One region of the Rhizobium aouanii genome, then DNA from elsewhere that is predicted to be linked to it. Evidence: riboswitches for the same ligand, from Rfam matches in the RefSeq annotation. Region 1 holds a riboswitch; the other holds the start of a gene.
What was found. Region 1 has a riboswitch for thiamine pyrophosphate ahead of V8P77_RS18730 (YkoF family thiamine/hydroxymethylpyrimidine-binding protein). Riboswitches for the same ligand answer to the same signal wherever they lie in the genome.
Positions count from the first base shown of each region.

Region 2: another riboswitch for thiamine pyrophosphate. It lies ahead of thiC (phosphomethylpyrimidine synthase ThiC); the one in region 1 lies ahead of V8P77_RS18730 (YkoF family thiamine/hydroxymethylpyrimidine-binding protein).

Region 1 covers NZ_JBAMYD010000010.1:111,596-131,743, reverse strand. The annotation lists gene V8P77_RS18750 (acyltransferase family protein) at 1-620, opposite strand, end outside; gene V8P77_RS18745 (ABC transporter substrate-binding protein) at 739-1,749, opposite strand; gene V8P77_RS18740 (ABC transporter ATP-binding protein) at 1,818-2,630, opposite strand; gene V8P77_RS18735 (ABC transporter permease) at 2,627-3,433, opposite strand; gene V8P77_RS18730 (YkoF family thiamine/hydroxymethylpyrimidine-binding protein) at 3,521-4,153, opposite strand; TPP riboswitch at 4,144-4,257, opposite strand; partial or broken gene V8P77_RS18725 (FMN reductase) at 4,512-4,634, opposite strand; gene soxR (redox-sensitive transcriptional activator SoxR) at 4,718-5,182, shown strand; gene V8P77_RS18715 (SDR family NAD(P)-dependent oxidoreductase) at 5,312-6,082, shown strand; gene V8P77_RS18710 (LysR family transcriptional regulator) at 6,252-7,145, shown strand; gene V8P77_RS18705 (formate dehydrogenase subunit gamma) at 7,281-7,760, shown strand; gene V8P77_RS18700 (formate dehydrogenase beta subunit) at 7,757-9,313, shown strand; gene fdhF (formate dehydrogenase subunit alpha) at 9,440-12,319, shown strand; gene fdhD (formate dehydrogenase accessory sulfurtransferase FdhD) at 12,357-13,181, shown strand; gene V8P77_RS18685 (formate dehydrogenase subunit delta) at 13,171-13,416, shown strand; gene V8P77_RS18680 (OFA family MFS transporter) at 13,520-15,178, shown strand; gene V8P77_RS18675 (methyl-accepting chemotaxis protein) at 15,221-16,981, opposite strand; gene V8P77_RS18670 (chemotaxis protein CheW) at 17,284-17,760, opposite strand; gene rocD (ornithine--oxo-acid transaminase) at 18,040-19,239, opposite strand; gene rocF (arginase) at 19,280-20,148, opposite strand, start outside.
Region 2 covers NZ_JBAMYD010000038.1:388-9,723, forward strand. The annotation lists partial or broken gene V8P77_RS34420 (hypothetical protein) at 1-71, shown strand, start outside; gene V8P77_RS34425 (cold-shock protein) at 492-695, shown strand; partial or broken gene V8P77_RS34430 (Dabb family protein) at 948-1,208, opposite strand; gene pmtA (phospholipid N-methyltransferase PmtA) at 1,305-1,901, opposite strand; gene V8P77_RS34440 (bifunctional hydroxymethylpyrimidine kinase/phosphomethylpyrimidine kinase) at 2,404-2,766, opposite strand; gene V8P77_RS34445 (bifunctional hydroxymethylpyrimidine kinase/phosphomethylpyrimidine kinase) at 2,673-2,927, opposite strand; gene V8P77_RS34450 (bifunctional hydroxymethylpyrimidine kinase/phosphomethylpyrimidine kinase) at 2,885-3,172, opposite strand; gene V8P77_RS34455 (thiamine phosphate synthase) at 3,163-3,768, opposite strand; gene V8P77_RS34460 (thiazole synthase) at 3,765-4,538, opposite strand; gene thiS (sulfur carrier protein ThiS) at 4,540-4,737, opposite strand; gene thiO (glycine oxidase ThiO) at 4,734-5,726, opposite strand; gene thiC (phosphomethylpyrimidine synthase ThiC) at 5,729-7,537, opposite strand; TPP riboswitch at 7,626-7,745, opposite strand; partial or broken gene V8P77_RS34480 (3-oxoacyl-[acyl-carrier-protein] synthase III C-terminal domain-containing protein) at 7,817-8,459, opposite strand; gene V8P77_RS34485 (DUF1059 domain-containing protein) at 8,653-8,853, opposite strand; partial or broken gene V8P77_RS34490 (bifunctional diaminohydroxyphosphoribosylaminopyrimidine deaminase/5-amino-6-(5-phosphoribosylamino)uracil reductase RibD) at 9,137-9,336, opposite strand, start outside.

The DNA of each region.
Region 1 (20,148 bases):
ATGTCGTCGAGCGGAAAGAGGGTCAGGATCAGCACATGGGTGAGGAGTACGCCCGTGATGACGCAAAGCCAAGCGAAACGGGCGAGCAACGGGCGCCGCCTCAGGAGAGGCAAACGAAACAGCAGGAGGAAGCAGATCGGCAGGAGCACATAGCTGGTGACCTCGAAGGGAATGGACCAGAGCGGCCCGTCGGCTTCGACAGGAAACAAGGTGCGCCAATGCCACTGGCTCATGAACAGCAGCCCGGAGACGTAGCGGAGCACAAGCTCAGGCGTCAGCGGCAAGGCAAGCAGCGTCAGGCTGAGCGCGAAGCCGACGGTGGCGGCGAACCAGAAGCCCGGAGCGATGCGCGCCGCCCTGCGGATCGTGTAATGCCGTAGGCTTGGCATGTCGCTGCCCGCGTCGAGCGCGCGCCAGAAGGGATGGGCTAGCAGAAAGCCGCTGAGCACGAAGAAGACGGCGACGCCGAAATTGCCGAAGCGGAGGATGTTTGCGGTCGGTCCGAGTTCCTCTGGGATTCTGCGCATATCCAGCCGCAGTGCAAAGTGGTGGGCGAGCACCAGCAGACAGGCCGTCGCGCGCAGAAAGTCCGCTCCGGCCAGTCTCTCCTGTTGTCGCATCCTGTCTCCCCACCTTGCCCAGGGCACGATGCCGAAAAGTGTGAGCGGTTTTCGGCATCATGCTCCGAGTCTGGGACTTTGCAGCGGAAAGCCGCCATGGGCAAGGCAGGCGTTGGGCTCAGTCGAGAAGTTCGTTGGTATAATAGGTGGAAAAGTCCGGCTTCTCCTTGAGTGCGGCGCCATTGGCATCGACCAGAATGCCATTCTCCATCAGGAAGCTGCCGAGGGCCTCGGCCTTTGCCGGGTCGAGCTTACCGATCACACCAGCCTCGGATTTCAGGAAGTGCCCCTCGATCAATGCCTTCTGGGAAGCCTTTACCAGTTCCGTATTCATCAGTGCGCCGTTGCTTCCGGAGATCAGCAGGTCGCAGGCTTCGTCGGGATGGTCGATGGAGTAGGCATAACCATTTCGTGTCGCCTGGATGAAGGCGCGGGCGTGTTCCCGACTTGCGGAGAGATAGGCGTCGCTGGAGACGATGACCGTCGTCTGCTCGTCGGGGATGCCATAATCGGAATAGTGGAAGCGGCCGATCTTCCGGTTTTCCAGTTCGGCGGCGATGCCTTCCCAGGTGTAGATCTCCAGCGTGAAATCGATCGAGCCATTGTCCAGCGCCTCGTAAGCGGAGGTGCCGAGGGTGACGGTCTTGACGTCGCCTTTACCGCCATCATTGCGGATCATCGCGGAGATCAGCGCGCTCTCCCAGGTGCCGCCAAAGCCGCCATAGGTCTTGCCGTCGAGGTCTTTCGGGCTCTTGATGTCGTCGCGTCCGCCCTTGAAGATCAGGCGTGCGGTTTCCGTCTGGACGACGCCGTAGACCATCTTCACGTCACCGCCGCCAGCGCGCTGCGTCAGGGTCTCGATCTCGCTGCTGATGCCGAAATCGGCAACGCCGTTCGACACCAGCGTTCCGGCGCTGGTATCGGTGAAGGGAAGAATCTCGACATCGAGCCCGGCATCGGCATAAAAGCCCTTCGCCTTGGCGACATAGATACCGATATGGTTGGTGTTGGGCGTCCAGTCGAGCGCGATGCGAACCTTTGCGGGCGCCGATTGGGCGAAGGCCGGGCGGCCGGCGAGGCTTGCCGCGATGGCGGCGAAGATCGTCTGGCGACGGGTGAGACGCAGCATGGTGACCTCCTCAGGTCTCTAGAGCATGATGCCGAAAAGTGTGAGCGGTTTTCGGACGACATCATGCTCTAACTCTTTAAATTAGAACAGGATTCAGATTTTAGGCCGACCGGCCTAAAATCATCCTGTTCCAGCGGATGAAGCAGGGTTTGCAGGATTTCGGTTTCGATCGCTTGGGCCGCCGGCGAGCCTAGATCGGCAATGCTTCTCGGACGGGGCAGGGGAACGCGGAATTCGCGGATGATACGCGCCGGACGAGCCGAAAGCACGTAGATCCGGTCGGAGAGGAAGACTGCCTCGCGAACATCATGAGTGATCAGCAGCGCCGTCCAACGGTGTTCCGTCCACATGCCCTGCAGCCATTCCTGGATCTGCGTGCGCGTCAGCGCGTCCAGCGCGCCGAAAGGCTCGTCGAGCAGCAACATGTCCTGGGTCTGGACGACGGTGCGCAGCAGCGCGGCACGCTGGCGCATACCGCCTGACAGTTCGGAGGGATAGTGATGCTCGAAGCCTGCGAGGCCGAAGCGCTCGAACAGAGGCGCGACGGCGGCACGGGCCGCGCGGCGGCTCATGCCGCGCACCTCAAGGCCGAGTGCGGCATTGTCGATGATCCGGCGCCAGGGCATCAGCGCATCGCGCTGCGGCATGAAGGCGAAGGAATGCGGCGCCTGTTCCAGCGGCGCGCCCTTAAAAATCATGGTGCCGGAATCGGGCCGAAGCGCCTGTGTCAGCAATCTCAGTACCGTCGATTTTCCGGAGCCGGATGGGCCGACGATCGAAACGAACTCGCCGTCTGCGACCGTGAGCGAGATGTCGCCCAGCACCTTCATGCCGTCGAAGGACTTCGAGATGTTGCGCAGTTCAACCATTGCATCGCTCATCGGCGCAGCTCCCCGGATTGTTGCCAGGGCATGACGAGGCGCTGGATCAATAGCGTCGCTCCGAAGAGGCAGAGTGTCAGCACGGCGCTGACGACGACGGCGGCGAGCACGAGATCGGGGCGGAAATTGTTCTTGGCGTTGAGGATATAGATGCCGAGGCCGCGGGCGGCGCCGGCATATTCGGCAAAGATCGCGCCGACGACGGCATAGGTGATCGAGATTCTGAGGCCGGCGAAGAAATAGGGTAGCGAGGAGGGAAGCCGTGCCAGACGGAAAATGCGCCAGCGGCTCGCCTTCATCGAATTCAGCAATTCGGCGATGTCGCGGTCGGTCGATTCATAGCCCTGCAGCAAGGCGACGAGCAGTGGGAAGAAGGTGACGAGCGCCACCAGCAGGATCTTCGGCAACAGGCCGAAGCCGAACCAGAGGACGACGAGGGGGGCGATTGCCACCAGCGGCAGGGTCTGGCTGGCGATGAAGATCGGCAGCAATGCCCGGCGCATGAAGGGCACGAAATCCATGAGGATCGAGGCGGCGAAGGCGAAGGCAAGCGACAGGGCGAAACCACCGAGTGTCGCGCCGAGCGTCGGCCAGGTGTTTGATATCAGCGCCTCGCGGTTCAGCCAACCCTGGATGACGATGCGCGACGGCGCCGGCAGGATGGACGGTTTGATGCCGGAGAGATCGACATAGAGTTCCCATGCCGCCAAGAAGGCGCAGCCGGCGAGCAAGGCGGGTATGCCCCGGTAGAGAGCGGCGCGGAGCGCGGCAAGGCGCGATTCCGATGGTTTTGACGGTGTCATCAGCGTTCGATTTCAAGCTTTCGTCGGCTGCTGCATAATTCCTTAAATCGAAATCGATTTAAGGAATTATGCAGCAAATTTAAGATGCTACAGCGTCCTTTGCGCGTCTGAAAAGACGCGCGGCGCTGTATTGGCGGACACCGTGATGTCGAGGGTCACATGCCCTTCGGGGTCGCCGAAGCGAAAGAAGGCCTCGCGAATGGTGGCGAAGACGGCGCCGGCATCGCCAGAGAGCCTGGTGCAGAAATTCTTGGCGCGGTCGAAGGTGCCGGAGCGCTTCAGGAAGTCGATGCAGCCATAGATCTCGCCCATATGGGTATCGGTTCCCATGACGTAGAGCGAGAATTGCGCAGCGGTCGGCTGTCCGGTTTCGGCGGTGATTTCAACGGCGGCAAGTGCGGCTGTTATACGCTCGGCAAGCGGCTCCGCCTGGCCGAGGGAGGGGCTGACGCCGCAGATGGCGTCGTCGGACTCGCCGGGGCAGCCGCGTGAAATGGCAGCGGACAGCACGCAATGCTCGCCGGTCTTTGCGGCAGCGACGAAAAGGTCGTGCATGGCGGCGAAGAGAATGTCAGGCGGGCCGACCAGCAGTGTGGAGATGTCATCGGTCTCGATGCGCAGCCGGTCGTGATAGGGATCCAGCGCCTTGACGGCATCGAGAATGATGCCGACGAAATTGTCGGACATCGGATAGAGTGACACTTGTGCGCCTGAAAACATCTGAACCTCGCTCCGCTGGCATTACCCAGATCAGCTTTGAAGGGTCCAGAGGCTTGCGCCTCACATCTCAGCCCCGGCAATACGGAGCTCCCCTGTTATTTGCGCGGAAACTATCACCGGGGTTTTCTCCCCGCAACCGCAAAATTGCGAACCCGTCCGTGCGGTCGGAATGTGCAGGATGTGACGGAAAACACCCGGGCGGAGGATCTGCCCGGGTGTTCCCAATGGTTCCGTACCTGCCGGGAACGGAACCGGAGCTATCTGGCTCAGGCGGCTAGCGCATAACCCCGAAAATCGGAATCGATTTTCGGAAAGGATTATGCGCAGATTCAAGTGATAGCGCGTCTTCACCGCGTCTGATGTCGATATCAAATTGTGGGAAGCGGAGGAGCTCCTGAGTCAGCCATTTGACCACCCGGTCGCAGATGCGGCCCTCTCTTGTGCTTCCGTAGATGACAGCCAGCCTGGTGGGTGTTTGCATGCGTCGCTCCTTATTGCGATTGGACTTTACGATTGCAGGAGCAAGGGTTATAAAACCTCAACTAATCTTGAGGTCAAGAGGCAATGGATACAATTCCGGCAGCGCCGCTCGGCAAGCTCCTGATGGTCGGCGAAGTGGCGGAGCGCAGCGGCCTCGCCGTCTCGGCGTTGCATTTTTACGAGACCAAGGGGCTGATCTCGAGCATCCGCTCCCGCGGCAATCAGCGGCGCTATGGGCGCGATGTGCTTCGCCGGCTCGGCATCATCAAGGTGGCGCAGCGTGTCGGCATTCCGCTTTCGGAAATCCAGGCAGCGTTCGAGTCCCTGCCGCAAGGACGCACGCCGACCGTCGCCGACTGGCAGACGCTGTCGGCGCTGTGGAAGGATGATCTCGACGCGCGAATCAGGCGGCTTAGCCTGCTGCGCGACCGTCTGACCGGCTGCATCGGCTGCGGCTGCCTGTCGATCGAAAGCTGTCCGTTGCGCAATCCCTGCGACCGGCTCGGCAAGGAAGGGCCGGGCGCGCGGCTTCTGGAGACCGAAAGCTAGAACCGAACTTTGGTAAAGAGACCAAAGTCTCCTGGAAAGATCGATGCGCGCCTTTCTTTCGGTCGGCGCGCTCATATGTTAAGGGCGATTGACGCAACCGGCGGCACTGTCCGCGAGGAGGACGGCTTCGTGTTCCATCCCAGACTGTTCGAAAATCGCAATGTCGTGGTGACCGGCGCCGGCCGCGGCATCGGTCTTGAAGTGGCCCGGCAGTTCCTGGACTGCGGCGCGAAGGTGATCGTCCATACCGGGCGCAAGCCGGGACGCGACCTGCCGGATTTCCTGCTGACGGCTGAATCCGAAAGACGGGCGCTGCTGCTTAATGCCGATTTCTCTGCAATCGGTGGCGCCGCGCAATTTGCCGAGGATGTTCTCGCCTTCTTCGATAAGGTCGATGTGCTCGTCAACAATGCCGGCACCATGCTTGGTCGTTTTCCCGCTGCCACACTCACCGATGCAGAATATGAGGCGGTCGTGCGGCTCAACCAGACATCGGTGGTGGCGCTGACGCGGGCGCTGCTGCCGGCATTGAAGGCGGCTAGTGGCGCTGCCATCGTCAATACCGTTTCGATTTCGGCGCTGACCGGCGGCAGCCCCGGTTCCTCGATCTATTCGGCTTCGAAAGCCTTCGTTGCAACCTATTCCAAGGCGCTTGCCCGTGAGCTTGCACCGGACGGAATCCGCGTCAATTGCGTGTCGCCGGGAACGATCGAGACGGATTTCCATGAGCGCTATTCCTCCCGCGAAAAGCTGGAGCAGACGAGAAAATCCATCCCCCTGCAGCGGCTCGGCACGGCGGAGGATTGTGCTCCCGCCTATCTGTTCCTTGCGGCTCCCTCGCTCTCGGGCTACATCACCGGCCAGGTGGTCGAGATCAACGGCGGTCAGCTTATCTGCTGATTTGTTTGGACCTTACAGCATCGGCAATGTCAGCGTGCTTGCCTTCCTGGAATCGCTGTTCGATCTTTTTCCGGCTGCGGAAAGCAGTTGGCGGTTGCCCTTGCGGAGCAGGGCTGTTGCGTCAAAGATGAACTGACCCGGATGATGTCACGCCGGATCGGGAGACCGGATGATCGACAAGCTGGAATTCTTTATCGCCCTTGCCAATGAAAAGCATTTTGGCCGTGCCGCGGAGGAGTGCGGGATCTCGCAGCCGACGCTTTCGGCGGCCATCCGGCAGCTCGAGGATCAGCTTGGCGTCATGCTGGTGCAGCGCGGTTCGCGGTTCCAGGGACTGACGCCGGAGGGGCAGCGCGTGCTCGAATGGGCCCGGCGCATCGTCGGCGATGCCCGCACCATGCGCGAGGAGATGCGCGCCGCGCGCCGCGGCCTTTCCGGCCACATCCGCCTCGCCGCCATTCCGACCGCACTCGCCATGCTGTCGCGCATCACCACGCCCTTTCAGGAGCGGCATCCCGGCGTGACTTTCTCGATCGTCTCGCGGAATTCGTTGCAGGTGCTGAGCATGCTCGAAAACCTCGAAATCGATGCCGGCATCACCTATCTCGAAAACGAGCCGCTCGGCCGCGTCACGACCGTTCCCCTCTATGCCGAGCGCTATAATCTGATCACGGCTGCCGGCAGCCCGCTATCTGATCGCGACAACGTGACCTGGCGGGAGATCGGCGACCTTCGGCTTTGTCTATTGACTGCCGACATGCAGAACCGCCGCATCATCAACCGCCACTTGACGGAAGCGGGCGCCACAGCGCATCCGACGCTCGAATCCAACTCGATGATCGTGCTGTTCTCGCATGTCAGGACCGGGCGCTGGGCGAGCATCATGCCGCGCAACGTCGCCAAATCTTTCGGATTTCCAGTGGAAATCCGCATGATCCCGATCGTCGAGCCGGAGGCGCATCATCTGGTCGGCCTTGTCGCGCCTTATCGCGAGCCCTTCACGCCGCTTGTCTCGGCCTTGTTGCATGAGGCAAGAGTGCTCGTGCAAGATGAAGAACTTTGATAGGAAAAACCTATCGATCCACGGGATAGCTTTATTGATCGCCGGCTGCTTCCCTGAGATGCTGCTTGTGGAATAGCACTCGGCCGGGGGAGGCCCGCTATTTCGCAACGAGCAAGCCGCTGGGAGGGCTGCCCTATGACCATTCATATCGCCGAAGGCGATATTGCAGCACGCACCCGAGCCATCGTCGCCGATCTTCGCTTTCTCGAAGGGCCGCTGCTTCCCATTCTGCACGAGGTTCAGCAAGAATTCGGCTATGTGCCGCAGGAATCCATGCCTGTTATCGCGGAGGAATTGAACCTCTCCCGCGCCGAGGTGCATGGTGTGGTGACCTTCTATCACGACTATCGCGACCATCCCGCCGGCCGGCACGTGCTGAAGCTCTGTCGCGCCGAAGCCTGTCAGTCGATGGGCGGCGATGCGCTGGCCGAACGCGTCAAGGCGCTCCTCGGCATCGATTTTCATCAGACGACGCTCGATGGCGGCGTGACGCTGGAGCCGGTCTACTGTCTCGGCCTCTGCGCCTGCGCGCCGGCGGCGATGCTCGACGGCGAGGTCTATGGCCGGGTCGACGATCAGACGGCGGCGGAACTCGTCGCGGAGGCACGCCGATGACGGTCAGGATATATGTTCCGCGCGATGCCGCAGCGCTGGCGCTTGGAGCCGAAAAGGTGGCAAAGGCGATTGCCCAGGAGATCGCCGCCCGCGGCTTCGATGCCGAGATCGTGCGCAACGGCTCGCGCGGAATGTTCTGGCTGGAGCCGCTGGTCGAGGTCGAGGTTGCCGGCAAGCGTATCGGCTACGGGTCGGTGAAGGCGAGGGATGTGCCCGATCTGTTCGATGCCGGGATGATTGATGGAGGCGAGCATCGGCTCTGTCTCGGGGAGGTTGAAGACCTCCCGTTCCTCAAGGAACAGACCCGCCTGACCTTCGCCCGCTGCGGCGTCACCGATCCGCTTTCGCTTGGCGATTACGAGGCGCATGGTGGTCTTGCCGGCCTTCGCCGCGCCGTTTCGATGACACCAGTCGATATCGTCAAGGAAATTACCGATTCCGGCTTGCGCGGACGCGGCGGCGCCGGCTTTCCAACAGGCATCAAGTGGAAGACGGTTCTCGATGCCGCCGGCGAACGCAAATATATCGTCTGCAATGCCGATGAGGGCGACAGCGGCACCTTTGCCGACCGGATGATCATGGAGGGCGATCCCTTCGTGCTGATCGAAGGCATGGCGATATCAGGGCTTGCGACCGGGGCGACCAAGGGTTTCGTCTATACGCGTTCGGAATATCCGCATGCGATCTCTGTCATGACCGAGGCCGTCGGCATCGCGCGCCAGGCCGGCATTCTCGGATTATCGGTGCTCGGCTCTGGCCGCGCCTTCGATATCGAGGTGCGCACCGGGGCCGGCGCTTATGTCTGCGGTGAGGAGACGGCGCTGCTGAACAGTCTCGAAGGCAAGCGTGGCATCGTACGTGCCAAGCCACCGCTGCCGGCGCATAAGGGGCTGTTTAACTGTCCGACCGTCATCAACAATGTGATCTCGCTGGCTTCGGTGCCGGTCATCATGGAAAAGGGTGCAGCCTTCTACCGCGATTTCGGCATGGGCCGCTCACGCGGCACCATCCCGCTGCAGATTGCCGGCAATGTCAGATATGGCGGCCTCTTTGAGACGGCCTTCGGTCTTTCGCTCGGAGATATCGTCGAAAGGATCGGTGGAGGGACGGTGACGGGACGGCCAGTCAAGGCCGTGCAGGTCGGCGGACCGCTCGGCGCCTATTTCCCGAGGGCGCTGTTCGACACGCCGTTCGACTATGAATCCTTCGCCGCCAAAGACGGGCTGATCGGCCATGCCGGCATCGTCGTCTTCGACGACACCGCCGATATGCTGAAGCAGGCGCGTTTCGCGATGGAATTCTGCGCCGTCGAAAGCTGCGGCAAGTGCACGCCCTGCCGCATCGGCTCGACACGCGGCGTGGAAACGGCCGACAAGATCGCTCACGGTATCGAGCCGGAGAAGAACCGGGTGCTGCTTGCCGATCTCTGCAATACGATGAAATTCGGTTCGCTCTGTGCGCTGGGTGGTTTCACACCCTATCCGGTCATGAGTGCCATGACGCATTTCCCGGAGGATTTTTCGCCGGCACCAATAGCGGAGGCCGCGGAATGACGGGTTTTTCTCCAACCTTGCCCCTCACCCTAACCTTCTCCCCGCTTGCGGGGAGAAGGTGCCGGCAGGCGGATGAGGGGCACGCCCCGAGGCGTCCGACAAGGAAATCTATCGGAGGAGCAATCCATGTCTCTCATCCATGAAATCGACTACGGCACCCCGGCTTCGAAATCCGAGGCCATGGTGACGCTCACCATCGACGGGCAGCAGATCAGCGTGCCGGAGGGCACCTCGATCATGCGCGCATCGATGGAGGCCGGTATCAAGGTGCCGAAGCTCTGTGCCACAGATATGGTCGACGCTTTCGGCTCCTGCCGACTCTGCCTCGTCGAGATCGAGGGCCGCAACGGCACGCCCTCCTCCTGCACGACGCCGGTGGCGGCAAACATGGTGGTGCACACGCAGACGGGGCGATTGAAGGATATCCGCCGCGGCGTGATGGAACTCTATATCTCCGACCATCCGCTTGACTGTCTCACCTGTGCGGCCAACGGCGATTGCGAGTTGCAGGATATGGCGGGCGCCGTCGGCCTGCGCGATGTGCGCTACGGCTATGAGGGCGACAATCACGTCAAGGCGCGCAGCAATGGCGACATCAATCTGAAATGGATGCCGAAGGACGAATCCAATCCCTATTTCACCTATGATCCCTCCAAATGCATCGTCTGTTCGCGCTGCGTGCGCGCCTGCGAGGAAGTGCAGGGAACCTTCGCGCTGACGATCGAGGGCCGTGGTTTCGGCTCGCGCGTTTCGCCGGGCATGCACGAGCATTTCATCGATTCCGAATGCGTCTCCTGCGGCGCCTGCGTCCAGGCCTGCCCGACGGCCACGCTGACGGAGAAGTCGGTAATTCAGATCGGCCAACCGGAACATTCGGCTGTGACGACCTGCGCCTATTGCGGCGTCGGCTGTTCCTTCAAGGCGGAGATGCGCGGCGAGGAACTGGTGCGCATGGTGCCGTGGAAGGATGGCCAGGCCAATCGCGGCCATTCCTGCGTCAAGGGCCGTTTCGCCTATGGCTACTCCACCCACAAGGACCGCATCCTCAATCCGATGATCCGGGAAAAGGTCAGCGATCCCTGGCGGGAAGTGAGCTGGGATGAAGCCTTCGCGCATGTCGCGATGGAGTTCCGCCGCATCCAGTATCAATACGGCCGCGAGGCGATTGGCGGCATCACCTCGTCGCGCTGCACCAATGAGGAAACGTATCTGGTGCAGAAGCTGATCCGCGCCGGCTTCGGCAACAACAATGTCGATACCTGCGCCCGCGTCTGCCATTCGCCGACCGGTTACGGCCTCGGCCAGACCTTCGGCACGTCGGCGGGCACGCAGGATTTCGACAGCGTCGAGCATTCCGACGTCGTCATCGTCATCGGCGCCAATCCGACCGACGGGCATCCGGTGTTCGGCTCGCGGCTGAAGAAGCGGCTGCGCCAGGGCGCCAAGCTCATCGTCATCGATCCGCGCCGCACCGATATCGTCCGCTCGCCGCATATCGAGGCATCCTATCACCTGCCGCTGAAGCCCGGCACCAATGTCGCGGTCATGACGGCGTTGGCGCATGTGATCGTCACCGAAGGGCTCTTTGACGAGACGTTCATCCGCGAGCGCTGCGACTGGTCTGAGTTCGAGGACTGGGCGGCCTTCGTCGCCGAGCCGCAGCACAGTCCCGAAGAGACCGAGATCTTCACCGGCGTGCCGGCGGCGGATCTGCGCGGTGCGGCAAGGCTCTATGCCAAGGGCGGCAATGGCGCGATCTATTATGGCCTCGGCGTCACCGAACACAGCCAGGGCTCGACCACGGTGATCGCGATCGCCAACCTGGCGATGGCGACCGGCAATATCGGCCGTCCCGGCGTCGGTGTGAATCCGCTGCGCGGCCAGAACAATGTGCAGGGCTCCTGCGACATGGGTTCCTTCCCGCACGAACTGCCGGGCTACCGGCACATTTCCGACGATGCGACGCGCGATATCTTCGAAAAGCTCTGGGGCGTGAAGCTCAACAACGAGCCGGGCCTGCGTATTCCGAACATGCTGGATGCAGCAGTCGACGGCTCCTTCAAAGGCATCTACATCCAGGGCGAAGACATCCTCCAGTCCGATCCCGATACCAAACATGTCGCGGCCGGACTTGCGGCGATGGAATGCGTCGTCGTGCAGGACCTGTTCCTCAACGAGACCGCCAATTACGCTCATGTCTTCCTGCCGGGCTCGACCTTCCTCGAGAAGGACGGCACCTTCACCAATGCCGAACGCCGCATCAATCGCGTGCGCAAGGTGATGTCGCCGCGCAACGGCTATGGCGATTGGGAAGTGACGCAGAAGCTTGCCCAGGCAATGGGGCTCGACTGGAATTACACCCATCCGTCGGAGATCATGGACGAGATCGCCGCGACGACGCCCAGTTTCGCAATGGTCTCCTACGACTATCTCGACAAAATGGGCTCGGTGCAGTGGCCCTGCAACGAGAAGAACCCGCTCGGTTCGCCGATCATGCATGTCAACGGCTTCGTGCGCGGCAAGGGCAAGTTCATCCGCACCGAATATGTGGCGACCGACGAGCGTACCGGTCCGCGCTTCCCGCTGCTTCTCACTACCGGCCGTATCCTCAGCCAGTACAATGTCGGGGCGCAGACACGGCGGACCGAGAATGTCGTCTGGCATGCGGAAGACCGGCTGGAAATCCATCCGCACGATGCCGAGCAGCGCGGCGTTCGCGACGGCGACTGGGTAAAGCTCGGCAGCCGCTCCGGCGACACCACGCTCAGGGCGCTGATCACCGACCGCGTCGCGCCGGGTGTCGTCTATACGACCTTCCATCATCCCACGACGCAGGCGAACGTTATCACCACCGATTTCTCGGACTGGGCGACGAACTGCCCGGAATACAAGGTGACGGCGGTGCAGGTCTCGCCCTCCAACGGGCCGAGCGAATGGCAACTCGAATATGACGAGCAGGCGCGGCAATCGCGCCGCATCGCCGGCAAGCTCGAGGCTGCGGAGTGACAATGCGGGGGCGGCTCTGTAAACAGGAACGCGCATCATGACCTTCACCGTCACCGCCCGTGCGCCCGAAACCGCCCGCCGCAACGGCATCCTCCAGACCAGTTCGCGCATCGTGCCGGAAGAGGTGCCGATCGCTTTTTCCTATGGCGGCAGTTCTCATGCGGTGATGATGGCAACGCCTGATGATCTCGAGGATTTTGCGGTCGGATTCAGCCTGACCGAAGGGATCATCACCAGGCCGGCGGAGATATCGGGCATCGAGGTCGTCGAGGGTGAGCAGGGGATCGATGTGCAGGTGAGTCTGGTCGACGACGTCGCCGATCGGCTGGGGGCACGACGCCGCAGCATGGCGGGACCGGTCGGCTGCGGGCTCTGCGGCATCGAATCGATCGAACAGGCGGTACGGCCGGTGCCTGACGTTTCGACATCGCCCTTGGCGCTGTCGCATGCGGATATCGTCCGCGCCGTTTCGCTTCTGAACGAGGCACAGCCGCTGCATCGTGAGACGCGGGCGGTGCATGGCGCCGGTTTCTATCTTCCCGGCAGGGGGCTGATTGCCGTGCGCGAAGATGTCGGCCGGCACAATGCGCTGGACAAGCTCTGCGGCGCCGTCATCGGTGCCAGTGAACGAGGCGGGGACGGCGCCGTCGTCGTCACCAGCCGACTTTCCGTCGAGATGGTGCAGAAGGCGGCGATCCTCGGCAGTCCGGTGCTCATCGCCATATCGGCGCCGACGGCTCTCGCCATCCGCACGGCCGAAGAAGCCGGCATGACGCTCGTCGCGCTGGTGCGTGGCGAGGATTTCGAGATCTTCACCCACCCGCACCGCATCTCGCCCGGAAGCATTGCCGATGTCGCATGATACCAAGACCAAGCTCGTCTATATGGCAAACCAGATCGCCACCTTCTTCAAGAGCCAGCCGCAAAGCGAGGCCGCGCAGGGGGTCGCCACCCATATCAATAAATTCTGGGACCCGCGCATGCGGCGGCAATTGTTCGAAATTCTGGAGAATGAGGAGAATGGCCTGGATGCACTCGTGCTTCAGGCCGTTCCTCTGATCAGAAAACCGGAGCCGGTGACACACCAGGTCCCATAGCCAGCATTGGGCCCATGCGGGAGGGGGCAGGAGCACGCTGCTTGCGTATGCCGGTCACAATAAGTCTGAATCAAGCCAGGTCTGAATCAAGGAGGAGTTGTTCATGACAGCAGCGGGAACACGTACAGACGGGGCGTTGGCGGGGGTAGGCCTGCTCGATCGTGAAAGGATCGTCGCAAGGCCGGGGTTCAATCGGTGGCTGGTGCCGCCGGCAGCGCTCGCCATTCATCTCTGCATCGGCATGGCCTATGGTTTCAGTGTGTTCTGGCTACCGCTTTCCAAGTCGCTCGGCATCACGGCCTCGACGGCCTGCCCCGATCTGACACTCGCCTCGGCGCTGTTCACCACGACCTGCGACTGGCGCGTTGCCGACCTCGGCTGGATCTATACGCTGTTCTTCGTTCTGCTTGGTTCGTCCGCCGCCATCTGGGGCGGCTGGCTCGAGCGGGCCGGTCCGCGCAAGGCGGGCGTCGTTTCCGCCTGCTGCTGGTGCGGCGGCATCATTCTTGCCGCGATCGGCGTCATCACTCATCAGCTCTGGATGATGTGGCTCGGCGCCGGCGTCATCGGCGGCATCGGCCTTGGCCTCGGTTACATCTCGCCGGTCTCGACGCTGATCAAGTGGTTTCCAGACCGGCGCGGCATGGCGACCGGCATGGCGATCATGGGCTTCGGCGGCGGTGCGATGATCGGCGCGCCGCTCGCCAACCTGCTGATGAATGCCTTCAAGACCGACAGTTCGGTCGGTGTCTGGCAGACCTTCATCGTCATGGCGGTGATCTATTTCGTCTTCATGATGGGCGGCGCCTTCGGCTATCGCATTCCGCCGGCCGGCTGGCGCCCCGAGGGTTGGACACCGCCTGCGGCCAAGAGCACGATGATCACCACCAGACATGTGCACCTCGGCGATGCCCACAAGACCAAGCAGTTCTGGCTGATCTGGGCGGTGCTTTGCCTCAACGTTTCAGCTGGTATCGGCGTTATCGGCATGGCCTCGCCGATGCTGCAGGAAATCTTCGCCGGCTCGCTGATCGGCCTGCCGGATGTCGGCTTCGCCCAGCTTGACGCCGGGCAGAAGGCATCGATTGCCACGATCGCCGCCGGATTCGCCGGCTTGCTGTCGCTCTTCAACATCGGCGGACGGTTCTTCTGGGCGTCGCTGTCCGACAAGATCGGCCGCAAGAATACCTATTATTGCTTCTTCGTCCTCGGCATCGTTCTCTATACGCTGGCGCCCACCTTCGCGGGCATGGGCAACAAGGCGCTGTTCGTTCTTTCCTTCGGCATCATCCTGTCGATGTATGGCGGCGGCTTTGCGACGATCCCGGCCTATCTTGCCGATATTTTCGGTACGCAGTTCGTCGGCGCCATCCACGGCCGGCTGCTGACGGCCTGGGCAACGGCCGGCATCGTCGGGCCTGTCGTCGTCAACTATATCCGCGAAGCACAGATCGCCGCCGGCGTTGCGCCCGGGCCAACCCTCTATACCGGCACCATGTACATCCTCGCCGGCATGCTCGCGCTAGGGCTCGTCGCCAATGCGCTGATCAGGCCGCTTTCGGACAAATGGTTCATGTCGGATGATGAGGTCGCTGCGCTGCAGGCGAAGTCGGCGGCCGTCAATGCCGGGCCGACGGGTTCCTTCGGCATCGGCACAGGCGGACTGGATGCCAAGGCGATGCTTGCCTGGGCCGTTGTCGGCATTCCGCTGCTCTGGGGCGTGTGGGTGACGCTGAGGGCGACCTTCGCGCTGTTCGGGTAAGCAATCGAAGCGCGTCGCCCGACATCAGTCGGCGACGCGCTTTCAGAACTCTTCCCAGCTCTGGGCTGTTGCTGCGCCGGCGCCGTGCGCCTTTGCGACACGTAAAACGAGATGCGACGCCGGGGAAACCGTTTGTCTTGCCTCATGCTTGCCGGACGTCTGGGTCTGACCCGGCAGACGGAACTTCGTCAGCAGGACACGCAGCGTTTCGGCTTCCCTCGCAAGACTGTGGCTGGCCGCGGTGCTCTCCTCGACCATCGCGGCATTCTGCTGGGTTGCCTGATCCAGCGTATTGACCGCCTGGTTGATTTCCTTAAGGCCGGTTGCCTGTTCCCTGGAGGCTTCGACGATGGCGACGACATTGCTGTCGATATCGCCGACCTGCGCGACGATCTCTTCGAGCGCCTTACCAGTCTGGCCGACAAGGCCGACGCCGTTCCTGACATGCTCGCCCGATGCGTTGATCAGCGCCTTGATCTCCTTGGCGGCCTTGGCGGAGCGCTGGGCGAGTTCCCGCACCTCCTGGGCCACCACGGCGAAGCCCTTACCGGTTTCACCGGCGCGGGCCGCCTCGACGCCGGCATTTAATGCCAGGAGGTTGGTCTGGAAGGCAATATCATCGATGACGCTGATGATGTTGGTGATCTCGCGCGAGGACTGTTCGATCTGGCCCATGGCGGCGACGGCATTGCTGACAACGACACCGGATTGCTCGGCGCCCTGCTTGGTCATTGCGACGAGGCGGCCGGCTTCATCGGCGCGACGGCTGGAATCGTTTACGGTCGTGGTGATCTCTTCCAGCGCGGCTGCGGTTTCTTCGATGGATGCGGCTTGCTGTTCCGTCCGCTTGGAGAAGGAATCCGCCGATGTGCCTATCTCGCGTGAGCCGGCGGCGATCGCGCTGGCATTCTCGCCAATCGTCTTCATCGTCTCGGCAAGACCCTTGATCGCGGTGTTGAAATCGTGGCGCAATTGCTCCATCGAGGGGACGAAGGGCGTGTCCACCGTCCTTGTCAGATCACCTTCGGACAGCTGACGCAGCGCGTTGCCGAGCAGAGAAATCGCGCTCATGCGCTGGGTGACGTCGGTTGCGAACTTCACGACCTTGTAGACCTTGCCGTCGGCATCGACGATCGGGTTATAAGCCGCCTGGATCCAGATTTCGCGGCCGTCCTTGCCGAAGCGGACGAATTCGTTGGCAATGAATTCGCCGCTGGCGAGACGCCGCCAGAAATTGTCGTAATCCTCGGTGCGCGTATAGGCCGGCTCGCAGAACATGCGGTGGTGCTTGCCGGTGATCTCGGCCAAGGAATATCCCAAAGCTTTGCAGAAATTCTCGTTCGCGGTCAGGATCTCGCCCTTCGGGGTGAATTCGATCACTGCCTGCGAGCGCGAGATCGCCTCCAGCTTGCCGGAATCCTCGATCGCCTGCTTCTTGGCGGCAGTGATATCGGCGGCGAATTTCACCACCTTGAATGGCTTTCCGCCCTTGAAAAAAGGATTGTAAGAAGCCTGGATCCATATCTCGCTGTTGCCCTTGGCAAGGCGCTTGTATGCGCCGGCATCATATTCGCCGCGCCCGAGCCGCGCCCAGAATGCGCGATATTCAATGGTTGCCGTGTAGGTCGGCTCGCAGAACATGCTGTGATGTTTGCCGACGATCTCGTCTAGGCGATAACCAAGCGCGCTGCAGAAATTCTCGTTCGCCTTGAGAATATTTCCCTCGAGGTCGAATTCGATGATGGCCTGCGATTTGGAAATGGCGTCGAGAACGTACGTCGAATCAGATGATAGACCAAACATTCCTGTGCCCATGAGATGAGCAGCTTCCGCTGCTACGGCTGGTAAAGCGAAGCCGGTCGGGCGAGGAATACCGGTGCCGGAAAACAACCGCTAACGGTTATCTTTCCTGCCCATCGGAAAACGTGTCATCCTTATGCTTCGCAACCCATGATGATGCGGCATGGTTAATATCCGGTATAGACGGCATTACTAACCTTTGGAGAGCAGAAAAAAGATAGTCGCTGCTGAAGGTTGCTTGTGATGCCGCAATAAAAAACCGCCTACAGCGGGCGGCTTTCTAATACTCGATTGTATTGTCCGAATCAGGCGGCCAATTCATCCGTCTCGTTTTCCTTGAACATCTTGGCAAGGTTCAGGAAGCAGATCATGCCATTTTCCGAAGCAATGATGCCTTCGCAATAGGCGCGGTCGAAGGAGGCGGTCACCTCAGGCACCGGCTGGACCTGGCTGGAGGAGATGGTGAGAATATCCGAGACGCGGTCGACCAGCATACCGATGACCATGCTGTGGACCTCGGCGACGACGATGGCGCTGCGCTCGTTGGCGACCGTGCTCTTCATGCCGAGCTTGAAAGCCAGATCGATAATCGGGATCACCGAGCCGCGCAGGTTCATGACGCCGATGACGTCAGCCGGGGCATGCGGGATCGGCGTCGACGGCGCCCAACCGCGGATTTCGCGGATGGTCGTGGTCTTGACGCAGAATTCCTGGTCATGCAGGCGGAAGGCAATGATTTCGAGCGTATCGCCGCTGAAGTTAGTCGAATTGATCGTGGCCATTAGAATTCTTCCCAACTATCGTAAGCCAGGGCAGAAGCGGATGCGCCACCATTGGCGCGGACAAGCTTTGCCTTCATACCACGCGATGGCTTCGCGCTCGGCGAAGCATCGTTACGGTTATCGATGACTCTAGCGAAAGAGTGTTGCCCAAATCTAAATTAGCCAGCGAGATTGCGAAGGTTTTTAGTGCTTGATCAAGCGCGGCAGTTTTTCGATAGCGATATCCTTGAGCCGATGTTTTCGCATTCGGGATACTGAAGAAGAATTTCGCCGGCCTACTCAGCTTATCGTCTTTTCAATCTGCGAGACCGCCCAATCCACCTGCTCTCTTGATATGACCAGTGGCGGAGCGAGGCGGATCGTGTGGTCGTGGGTGTCCTTGGCGAGAAGGCCGCGCTCTTTCAGCGCATGGCAATATTGCCGTGCGCCGCCGGCTTCGGGTTCCAGCTCGACGGCTATCATCAGGCCGCGACCGCGCACGTCCCTGACGATGTTCGAGCGGATCGATCTCAAGCCTTCGAGGAAATAGTCGCCCATAACAGCGGCGTTCTCTATCATGCCCTCTTCCGTCAGCACCTTGAGTGCTGCGCGCGCCACCGCGCAGGCGAGCGGATTGCCGCCGAAGGTCGAGCCGTGCTGGCCGGGCTTCAGCACGCCCAGAACTTCGGAATTCGAGAGCACGGCCGACACGGGGTAGAAGCCGCCGGAGAGCGCCTTGCCGATCAGCGTCACATCGGCCTCGATGCCTTCATGTTCCTCGGCCAGCAGCTTGCCGGTGCGGCCAAGCCCGGTCTGGATCTCGTCGAGGATCAGGGTGACGTTGTTTGTAGTGCAGAGCTCGCGGATACGGGTGAAATAACCGGCCGGCGGAATGATGACGCCGGCTTCGCCCTGGATCGGCTCGATGAGGGCGGCCACCGTATTGGCATTGATCGCGGTCTCGAAAGCTTCGGCATCGCCGAAGGGAATGATACGGAAGCCCGAGGTGTAGGGGCCGAAGCCGGTGCGGGCGTCGGGATCTGTGGAGAAACTGATGATGCTCAGCGTCCGGCCATGAAAATTATCGGCGCAGACGATGATCTCCGCCTTTCCCTCCGGCACGCCCTTGACCTCGTATCCCCATTTGCGGACTGCCTTAATAGCAGTCTCCACCGCTTCGGCGCCGGAATTCATCGGCAGGATCTTGTGCGATCCGGTGAGAGCCGCGAGCTCTTCGTAGAGATAGGCGAGCTGGTCGTTGCGGAAGGCGCGGGAGGTGAGCGTCAGCCTGCCCGCCTGCTCGACCATGGCGGCGAGGATCTTCGGGTGACAATGGCCCTGGTTGACGGCGGAATAGGCCGAGAGGCAATCGAGATAACGGTTGCCGTCGGTATCCCAGACATGAACACCTTCGCCGCGCGTCAGCACCACGTCGAGCGGCTTGTAGTTATGGGCGCCGAGCCGCTGTTCCGTGGCGATCAGTTTTTCCGAAGTGTTCATGGCCGTTCTCCCTCTATGCGTTTTATGTGGCGCGTGCCCTCTATGCGGCGCGTGTTGGACGATCGAAGATGCGGCGGCCGAAGAGGCTTGCCGTCAGCTCCACCAGGATGCGGGCGCTCTTGCCGCGATCGTCGAGAAACGGATTGAGTTCGACGAGATCGAGTGACGAGACGAGGCCGCTGTCCGAAAGCATTTCCATCACCAGATGCGCCTCGCGGAAAGTCGCACCGCCAGGCACCGTCGTGCCGACGCCGGGGGCAATCTCGGGATCGAGGAAATCGAGGTCGAGGCTGACATGCAGCAGGCCGTTCGCCTTGGTGACGACATCGAGGATCTCACGCATGATGGCGCCGATGCCCTGCTCGTCGATCGCGCGCATATCGAAGACGTTGACGCCGTGTTCGTGGATTTCCTCGCGCTCGCGCGCATCGACCGAACGGATGCCGACCTGGAAGACATTCTTCGGATCGACGAACGGACGGTCCTTCGGCAGGATCTCGGCGAACTCCGCCTCACCGCAGAAGAAGGCGACCGGCATGCCGTGGATGTTGCCGGAGGGCGACGTCGCCGGAGAGTTGAAATCGGCATGGGCATCAAGCCAGAGCACGAAGAGCGGGCGGTCTTTGCTCGCGGCATACCGCGCCATGCCGGAGACGCTGCCCATGGAAAGGCTGTGATCGCCGCCGAGAATGAGCGGGAAACGGCCGGATGCGGCGACGTCGTGGACGCTGCTTTCGAGGGCGCGCGTGAAGGCGCCGACGATCCTCAGATTGTGGGCCTTCGGGTGGTTCGGCAGATCCATCGCCGGCACGATCCTGAGATCGCCGATATCGGCGACGTCATGGCCAAGCTCGATCAGCGTCTGGTCGACGCCGGCAATGCGCAGGGCCGCAGGGCCCATGGCAGCCC
Region 2 (9,336 bases), on a different contig from region 1:
AGGCGCTTCTGTGCACACATCTTGAAACCGAGAACGCCACACTCCGCGAAATGCTCGCCCGCTGTTCCTAGCCTGGCCTTGGATACGGTCGAACACTTGACCTGGACCGCATTCAGGCACGCCGGCCAGCTTGTCGAGATACGGCGCAGACGAAGGTGGAGTGGAGGCAAGCGCGCCATAGCCGACTTCGCCAGGTGCTTGATCGACAGAGATCCGGCATCGGATCAGCTTGCTATCGACTCGGAGCAGGATCTTCCTGCTGACGGGTACTGGCTTACACATCCTGTTTCCGGTCGCATGAAGGCCGCGCTTCAAGAAGTCTTGAGCCCTGAGGCTATGCGTCTACGAACATCTTTTCGTGCAGAACAGGCGCGGGGATTGGCAATAAGAATTGGGATTCCGTCCAGAAGACTTTGGACCATTGATGGCGGCGATGTTCAACGATAGGGTCGCGCCGGATCGAACCGATTTCGACAACAAGAGGAGAAGCCGTGCCATCAGGAACTGTGAAGTTTTTCAACAACGACAAGGGATTCGGGTTCATCACGCCCGACAATGGCGGGACGGACGTCTTCGTTCACGTGTCGGCGTTGCGCGGCGGCGCGTCAATTCGAGACGGTGACAAGGTCAGCTACGATGTTGGTCAGGATCGCAAGACCGGCAAGTCCAAGGCCGAAAACGTCAGCGTCATCTAACCGCGTCCTCTTGAACCGTCGACTGAACTCAGTCTGCGCCCTGATCGACGCGGCTAAACCGCCCATTGCTTCAAGTGAAAATGGCGGCAAGCCATTTGGCGCCAGCTTCCGTCCGAGGACCCTACCCCCACAGCAGCGCTACCGTAGAGCAACGGCAATCAAGATCGGTTGAGACACCGACGTCAATTGTCTCGCGACACTCCTGTCTGCAGTGGCTGGGCCTCTGTCTCCCCGCTCGCCACGAAGTCGGCCGATCCTCAAGTCCCGGATCGGCTTCACGGCGTCGATTGACGCCTGATAAAGCGGATGCGCCTTGTAGGCGGCCAATGCGGCTGTATCCTCGAATTCCGCATAGACGACGAGGTCGACCTCGTTGCCGAACAGGTCATGCTTCAGATTGAAGCCGATCTCAAAGTGACGCGCATAGGGGATTTCGGCGAGGAGGCCGAGGCCTTTGCGGACGTCGTCAATCTTTGGTGCGACTGCTGTGAAAAACACGATATGGCGGATCATGGTGCGGCTCTTTCGCTATTTGTAGTCTCGGGGAGGCATGTGACGGCGGAAGAGCGGCGCCCAGGAGGCATTGCCCGAGCGTTTTGCTTCCCTGCCTTAGGGTGCCCTGCGATATGTCCAAAGCTGCGCCGGCGGTATGTTTCTGACGACGAAGTCGTAATGCGACACGACATAGCGTCCGGGCATCTTGATGACCGGTGACAACGGGCCATAGGTGATCTGGATGACCGGCCGGCCGGCGGGCACGCGGGCAAGCAGGTCTTCGAGCAGGGCGACGCGCCGTTCCATCGGGAAGCTCAGCATCGGGATGGCGCTGATAACGCAGTCGAATTGCTCCTTGCTGCGTTCAGCCAGGACCTCGTCCAGCCGGAACGCATCGCCGAGGCGGATATCGACGCCTGGAAACCGTCGCACCAATCCCTCATGAAACGCGCTCGAATATTCGACCGAGACCAGTTGCGAAGGTTTTAGCCCTCGCTCCAGGATCGCCTTTGTGATGACGCCGGTTCCGGGGCCGAGTTCAAGAACAGGAAGGCCGGAGTGGGGATTGACGACGCTTGCCATGCGACGGGCGGTATAGATCGATGTCGGGATGACCGCGCCGACGCCCTTCTTGTCTCTTTGCCAGCCCTTGAAGAATTGCAGCTCGTCTTCAAACCTCCTGGCAAGCTCAGTCTTCAAGCGAAAAGCCATATCCACCCCCCTGATTCCCATGACGTTCTCAATGCGAACGCCTTCTTGTCGATATTTGCGACATAAACAAGCCTATTCGCGCCGAAATCGGTCCTCTCCTAAGGGATTTCTGGCGTTCGTTTTAGACGACGACAACGATAGAGCCGCCTCTCATCCCCACACCAACTGCCGTCCACAACGCTATCTCGCCATCGACAAACTGCGGCCCTCGTTTGCGAGCGACAGCGAAAGAGGACTTGTCACGGCAGAGGAATTTCCGACGGCTTCAAGGCTTCGCACGGTCTTTTCGGGAGCGATACCCGCTTGTAGTAGTGCCCAGCCGAAACACTTCGCGGATGACAAAGGCAGCCGCGCCGATCATTGCGGCAACCGGAGTGGATCTCATTTCGGTCGGCTGGTGCAGCCGTAACGCCGCAACGTTCGATGTCGGATTGGATTTTTCAAACTCCACGTCGTGAGGCGATCGCTATCTCCGCAAGGACAATCCGAGTGTCTTGCTATCCTATGGCGGATACCTCTGCGCGGACTCGGGGCCGAAACGCGATGATTGACCGCCCTCGGCATCAAAGTTCTCGTCCATGAAGGTCTTCGCCAGTGAGACCGCAGCCTGCATGTCGTGCCCGAGCGCCAGATGCGCGGCGATGGCGCTCGGCAGCATGCAACCTGTTCCCCGCAACGTTGCCTGCCGTCTCGGCAAGGCAAAATGGCGTGGCGGAATTCCGGTTGCATAGAGTGTGTCGATGGCCAGTGCGCCGTTCCTATGGCCGCCTTTCACCAGAACGGCCGGGCAGCCCATGTCCAGCAGTTGCAGGGCCTGACGACCGATCTCGACATCGCAACAGGCGGTTCCGCAATCGGTGGGCATACCATCGGCAGCAGCCTTTGCCGGAGGTTTTCGAGCCCGTTGTCCGAGAGGAGCCGGGTTCCGGATGAACTCGCAAGCACCGCATCGAGAATGACCGGAATGGCAAGGTTGCCGGCAATCACATCGGAGATTGCCTGCACCGTTTCCGCCGTCGCCAGCATTCCGATCTTGATGGCCGCATCGGATCGGCAGAAAGCGCCGCGAGCATCTGGGCGGCGACGAAAGAAGCGGGCATGGGTTCGACCGCGATAACCTCAGCATGAGTCTGCACCGTAACCGCCGTAACTGCAAGCGATGCCCGAGCGCCGAAATGGGATAGCGTCGCGATGTCCCGGGCAATGCCGGCGCCGCCCGAAGAATCCGAGCCGCCGATAACGAGCACATTCGGACGCGCCGTCATCGCCATGGTTCGGTGAACTCTATCCATGCACGTGTTCTCGCTTCGGGGTTGGCGTTCAACGTGATGTCTGTGACCACGGCCGCACTGCTGGCGCCCGCATTGAACACACCCTGCAGCCTTTCAATGTTCAGCCCCCCGATTGCCACGAGTGGAATTGGTGCGATACGCTTCTTCCATTCCGTGATCCGCTCAAGCCCCTGGGGCGACCATTTCATATGCTTGAGGATGGTTGGATAGACCGAGCCCAGCGCGACATAATCCGGGCTGGCTGCGAGCGCGGTTTCAAGCTCGTTCTCGTCGTGGGTGGATAGGCCAAGTTTCAGGCCGGCTGCGCGGAGTGCCGCAAGATCCGCCGCTGCAAGATCCTCCTGTCCCAGATGGACGAAGTCGCAGCCTTCCTCGATCGCGAGCTGCCAGTAATCGTTGATGACGAGCTGGCAACCATAGGCGGCGCATATCGTTTTTGCCCGTCGAATCTCTGCCTGCAAGATGTCTTCCGGCCGATCCTTGATCCGCAGTTGCACGAGCCTCACGCCCAGCCGAACCAGTCTCTCGATCCAGTCGGCACTGTCGACGATCAAATAAAAGGGATCGAGCTTCATGCGAACACTGCCTTGCCGATGACCGGTGTCGAGGGAACCGCCATATCTCGCGGCTCCAATGGTCCCGCGAGAAAGGCATTGCGGCCCGCTTCTATGGCCTGTGCGAACGCCTCGGCCATCAGCGCCGGGTCCCCTGCTCCGGCGACTGCCGTGTTGAGAAGCACGGCATCGTAGCCGATCTCCATTACTGTTGCCGCATGCGACGGGCGGCCGATGCCGGCATCGACAATCAAAGGAATGTCGGGGAAATGCGCACGCATTGATTTCAGCGCCATCAGATTGACCGGACCCATGGCCGAGCCGATCGGCGCGCACCATGGCATCAGCACTTCGCAACCTGCTTCCACTAAGCGTTCGGCAACAACCAGATCGTCAGTCGTGTAGGGAAACACTTTGAAGCCATCGGCGCAAAGGACCCTCGCGGCTTCCACCAGCGCAAAGACATCCGGCTGCAGTGTGTCGTGATGTCCGATCACCTCCAGCTTGATCCAGTCGGTGCTCAGAAGTTCCCGCGCCATGTTGGCCGTCAGCACGGCCTCCGACACCGAGTGGCATCCCGCGGTGTTCGGCAGCACGCGCACGCCGAGCGCGCGGATCATGTCGAAGAAGGTGGAATCGACCCTGCCCCCGGCCGTCTCGCGTCGCAGGGAGACGGTGATGATCTCCGTTCCGGAGCGACGAACCGCCTCTTCGAGAACGGCTGGGCTGGGATAGCGCGCCGTGCCGAGCAGTAGCCGCGAGCCGACCTCGCTTCCGTAAAACGCAACCATGTCAACCTCCCTGCAGTGCCGTGAGAATTTCGATCCGGTCACCCTCTGCAAGACGGCATTCGGTTCGCTCCTCGCGATGAACGAGTTCGCCGTTTACAGCAGTTGCCAGCCATCCACCCTCATATTCAAGAGTGGTCATCACATCAGAGAGTGTCAGGGCATCGAGGTGGTGATCCTCGCCATTGACGATCAGTTTCATGTCATTGTTCCTATCGCTGCTTGTTTCCTTTGCGGCGCGGCCAACAGTCGTGTCACTTCTCGGGCCATGGCCGGCGCCAACAGGAAGCCATGGCGGTAAAGACCGTTCACAAGAAGCACCGGCCCCATGTGAACGACACGCGGAAAATTGTCCGGAAAGGCCGGCCGCACACCCGCTCCGGTTTCGATCACGCGCGCTTCGCCGAAAGCGGGATGCAGCGCATAAGCGGCATTGAGCAGTTCCATGATCGAGCGCGCCGTGGGTGGTCCGTCCGCATCGCTCTCGATCATGGTCGCGCCGACCATGAAGCGGCCTTGCTGGCGCGGGACGATGTAGAGCGGGTAACGCGGATGCAGCAGCCGGATTGGCCGCGACAGCGAAATCTCCTCCGTTTCCAGATAAAGCATCTCGCCACGCACGCCCCGCAGCCGCTCCAGCGTGCCGATGGCGGCGGAGCCGGTGCAGTCGATCACGTGGTCATACCGGCCTTCCGGGAGATCACCGGCGACGCCCAGATGAAACTGAACGCCCCCGCCCTGCAACGACCTGTGAAGAGCCCGCAGAGCGCGCCGTGGATCGAGATGCGCCTCCTCGCGAAAGAAGAGGCCCTTGCGGAAGCGTCCCGCGAGCGCCGGCTCCAGCTCGGCTATGCCGCCTTCATCCAGCCATTCATACTCCGATGTGCGGGAGGCGAACCGTACAAGCTCGCCCTGATCCCGTTGCGGCGCGACGACCAGCGTGCCGTTGCGCGTGACTTCCCCCGGCACCGCGGCCTCCCACCAGTCGGCGGCAGTCTTGCCTTCCGCCAGCACCCGCTGGTCGGCGCTTTCCCGCTCGCACCAGGGCGCAAGCATGCCGCCGGCCAGCCATGACGCTCCCGCCCCGATCGTTGGCGCGATGTCCGCAACCTCCACAACAAAACCGTCTGACGCGAGCTCATGCGCCACCGCGAGGCCGGCAACGCCAGCCCCCTTGACAAGGATGCGCAATGTCACTCCCCCACGGGCATATAGAGATCGCCGCCCTCACGGTATTTCGCCGCCATCGCGTCCAGCCCCTCCTTCTGCGCTTCGGCGCGGATGTCGTGCGATATGCGCATGGAGCAGAATTTCGGGCCGCACATCGAACAGAAATGCGCCACCTTGTGCGCTTCCTTCGGCAGGGTTTCGTCATGAAAGCTGCGGGCGGTATCGGGATCGAGCGACAGGTTGAACTGGTCTTCCCAACGAAATTCGAAGCGCGCCCGCGACAGGGCGTCGTCGCGCAGGCGGGCGGCCGGGTGCCCCTTGGCAAGGTCGGCGGCATGGGCGGCGATCTTATAGGTGATGACACCGGTCTTGACGTCGTTGCGGTCGGGCAGGCCCAGATGCTCCTTCGGCGTCACGTAGCAGAGCATGGCCGTGCCGAACCAGCCGATCATCGCCGCACCGATGCCGGAGGTGATATGGTCGTAGCCGGGCGCGATATCGGTCGTCAGCGGCCCCAGCGTGTAGAAGGGCGCCTCGCCGCAGACCGCGAGCTGCTTGTCCATGTTCGCCTTGATCTTGTGCATCGGCACATGGCCGGGCCCTTCAATCATCACCTGGCAATCCTTCGCCCAGGCGATCTGGGTGAGCTCACCGAGCGTTTCCAGTTCGGCAAATTGTGCCGCGTCGTTGGCATCGGCGATCGAACCGGGGCGCAGGCCGTCGCCCAGCGAGAAGGTGACGTCATAGGCGCGGGCGATGTCGCAGATCTCCTCGAAATGCTCGTAGAGAAAACTCTCTTTGTGGTGATGCAGACACCACTTGGCCATGATCGAGCCGCCGCGGGAAACGATGCCGGCAACCCGATTGACGGTCAGCGGGATATAGGAAAGCCGCACGCCCGCATGGATGGTGAAATAGTCGACGCCCTGCTCGGCCTGTTCGATCAGCGTATCGCGATAGACCTTCCAAGTCAGGTCCTCGGCAATGCCGCCCACCTCTTCCAGCGCCTGATAGAGCGGCACGGTACCGATCGGCACCGGCGAATTGCGGATGATCCATTCGCGGATATTGTAGATGTTGCGGCCGGTGGAAAGATCCATGACCGTGTCGGCACCCCAGCGGACCGCCCAGACCATCTTCTCGACCTCCTCGGCCATGGAGGACGTGACGGCCGAATTGCCGATATTGGCGTTGATCTTCACCAGGAAGTTCCGGCCGATGATCATCGGCTCGGATTCCGGATGGTTGATATTGGCGGGAATGATCGCCCGGCCTTCGGCGACTTCCCGGCGCACGAATTCCGGTGTGACGAAATCCGGGACATGGGCGCCAAAACTTTCGCCGTCGCGGATAAGAGCCTCCTTGGCCGCCTGACGGCCGAGGTTTTCGCGAATGGCGACGAACTCCATTTCCGTTGTGACGATGCCAGCACGCGCATAGGCAAGCTGGGTAACGGCCCTGCCGTTTCTGGCCTTGAAGGGCTGGTTGCGGATCGGGAATTCGGGCGTCAGGTGATTTCCGGAGATGAAGCCGTTATCCTCCGGCCTGACGATGCGACCCTCATAGGCCTCGACGTCGCCGCGAGCGAGAACCCAGCTTTCGCGCAGGCGCGGCAGGCCGGACTCGATCGCCACGACATGTGCGGGATCGGTGTAGGGACCTGAGGAATCGTAAACGGTCACCGGCGGTTCGCCGGAGGTCGGATGAACGGAAATCTCGCGCATCGGCACGCGGATCTGCGGATGCAGTTCGCCCGGGATATGAATCTTGCGGGAGGCCGGCAGTGGGCCGGTCGTGACAGTCGGGGTAAGATGTTTTGCGGCAATATTCATGGATGAGGCTCCAAAGGTTGGAGACCCAGTCATCAGAGCCGGAATGATGAAAAGACGCTGACAGGAATCCGCACGCGGAATCCCAGTCATAGCAGCGCTTGCACCGTCCCTACGCCAGTATGAACTGGATCAGGTTCAACGGGTCACTGCGCCGCGAAATCGCTCAGCAGTATCTCAGCCCCTTGTCGTGACCCCCCTGGTGAATGAACGTAGGTTAGTGCCCGAAAAGGCGTTTCGTCAACCGTCAATCGCCAAAGGATGTCAGAACCGTCTTGCCCGCTACATCCGGTAGGCGACGGCGCCACCCGTCAAACCGGCACCTGCAGCGGTCAGCAGCAGCGTCTCTCCCTCCGCAAACTGCCGCTTGTTCTTGGCGATAGAGAGCAAAAGCGGAATGGTCGCGGCAGAGGAATTGCCGAAAATTCGATCGTCCGGACTGTCCTTGCCGGATCGATGCCGAGATTGTCGCAAACGGCGCCGAACATGCGTGCATTGGCTTGGTGCGGAAGGAACCGGCCAATCTGGCCGGCGGTGATTTCTGCATGCTGCAATACTCTTTGCGACGTCTTGGAGCAGCACCGCGCTCGCCCGCTCGGCGAGGTTGATCCGGCGGCTAAGAATGTTGGCCGCAACCACCAACACTGCACGCCCTTAGGCGCGAACGAAACCGTCGGCGAGCATGAGCGCATAGAGGAAGCCCGAACAGGCGCCCGCAAGGTCGATCGCGCCGGATCGCATAAGTCCAAGTCTATGGGCGAGCAAGGGGGCGGAGGGCAGAAGCAGGATGATCGGGTGTTGACGTTGCGAGCAGAGTGAGCGCGATCTCGCTTCGGGCAATCTCCGCATCGTTGAGGGCTATCCGGCCTGCGTCGGCAGCAAGGCCGCTCAGCGTCTCACCGTCTTCGGCCCAATGGCGCGTGCGACGTCTGCTCGTCAGTAACCATGCACCACAATTCAATATTCTATCGCTGAATAGAATATTGAATTGAGCCTCCGTCGATGTCAGCATCCTTGCCAAGCCGAATTGCGCTCGTTCGGGCCACGATCCGACGAATCTCAACAAGAACGGCCGCTCGATAGCCGTCGGGGGCATGAAGAGAGCAGCCCCTGTCTGTTCAGGAGCGCCCGGATCGATCCGCAGAGGGGACGTCGGTAATCCGCGTTCGTATCTCTTCGACAAGAGTCGGACGAATGCCGTCCTCACCAAGCACGGTCTTGAGGTAGTCAACGGCGCGGGCGACAACATTGGCTTCCGTGTGGGCGCGTATGATCTGATCGACACCGGGAACGAGAGTTGCGCAATCAAACTGTTTCATGGCTTTCTCCTCACTGTCTCAGGGCTTCGCTCGTCGAAATCCTCGCGCCGCCGTTGGCGCCGGCGGCGAGCAGCGAGGCCGCTTCGTCATCGACGGCGACAAAGACGTTTGTAAGCCCTCGCCTTCCGAGTTCCTCCAGAAGTCGTTCCGCGTCGGAGGAACAACGAAGACAACCAGCGACACGCATCCGGCTGGCGCCTCTTTCGAGCAGCCAAGTTCCGTCATCGTCAGCGGCGAGGCATGCATCGAAACGCTCCGGGACTGCTGGCGATTGAGACGGCTCGCCGACCTCGAATCTGATCCCGGCCTCCCGGAGCTTGCGGAAACCGCCGCCGTTCACCCGCGGATCGGGATCTTGCAGGCAGGCATGAACAGCGGAGACGCCTGCCGCGATGATCGCATCGGCACAGGGCGGCGTTGTGCCCCAGTGGCAACAGGGTTCCAGCGTCACATAAAGCGTGGCGCTACGAGCACGGTCGCCGG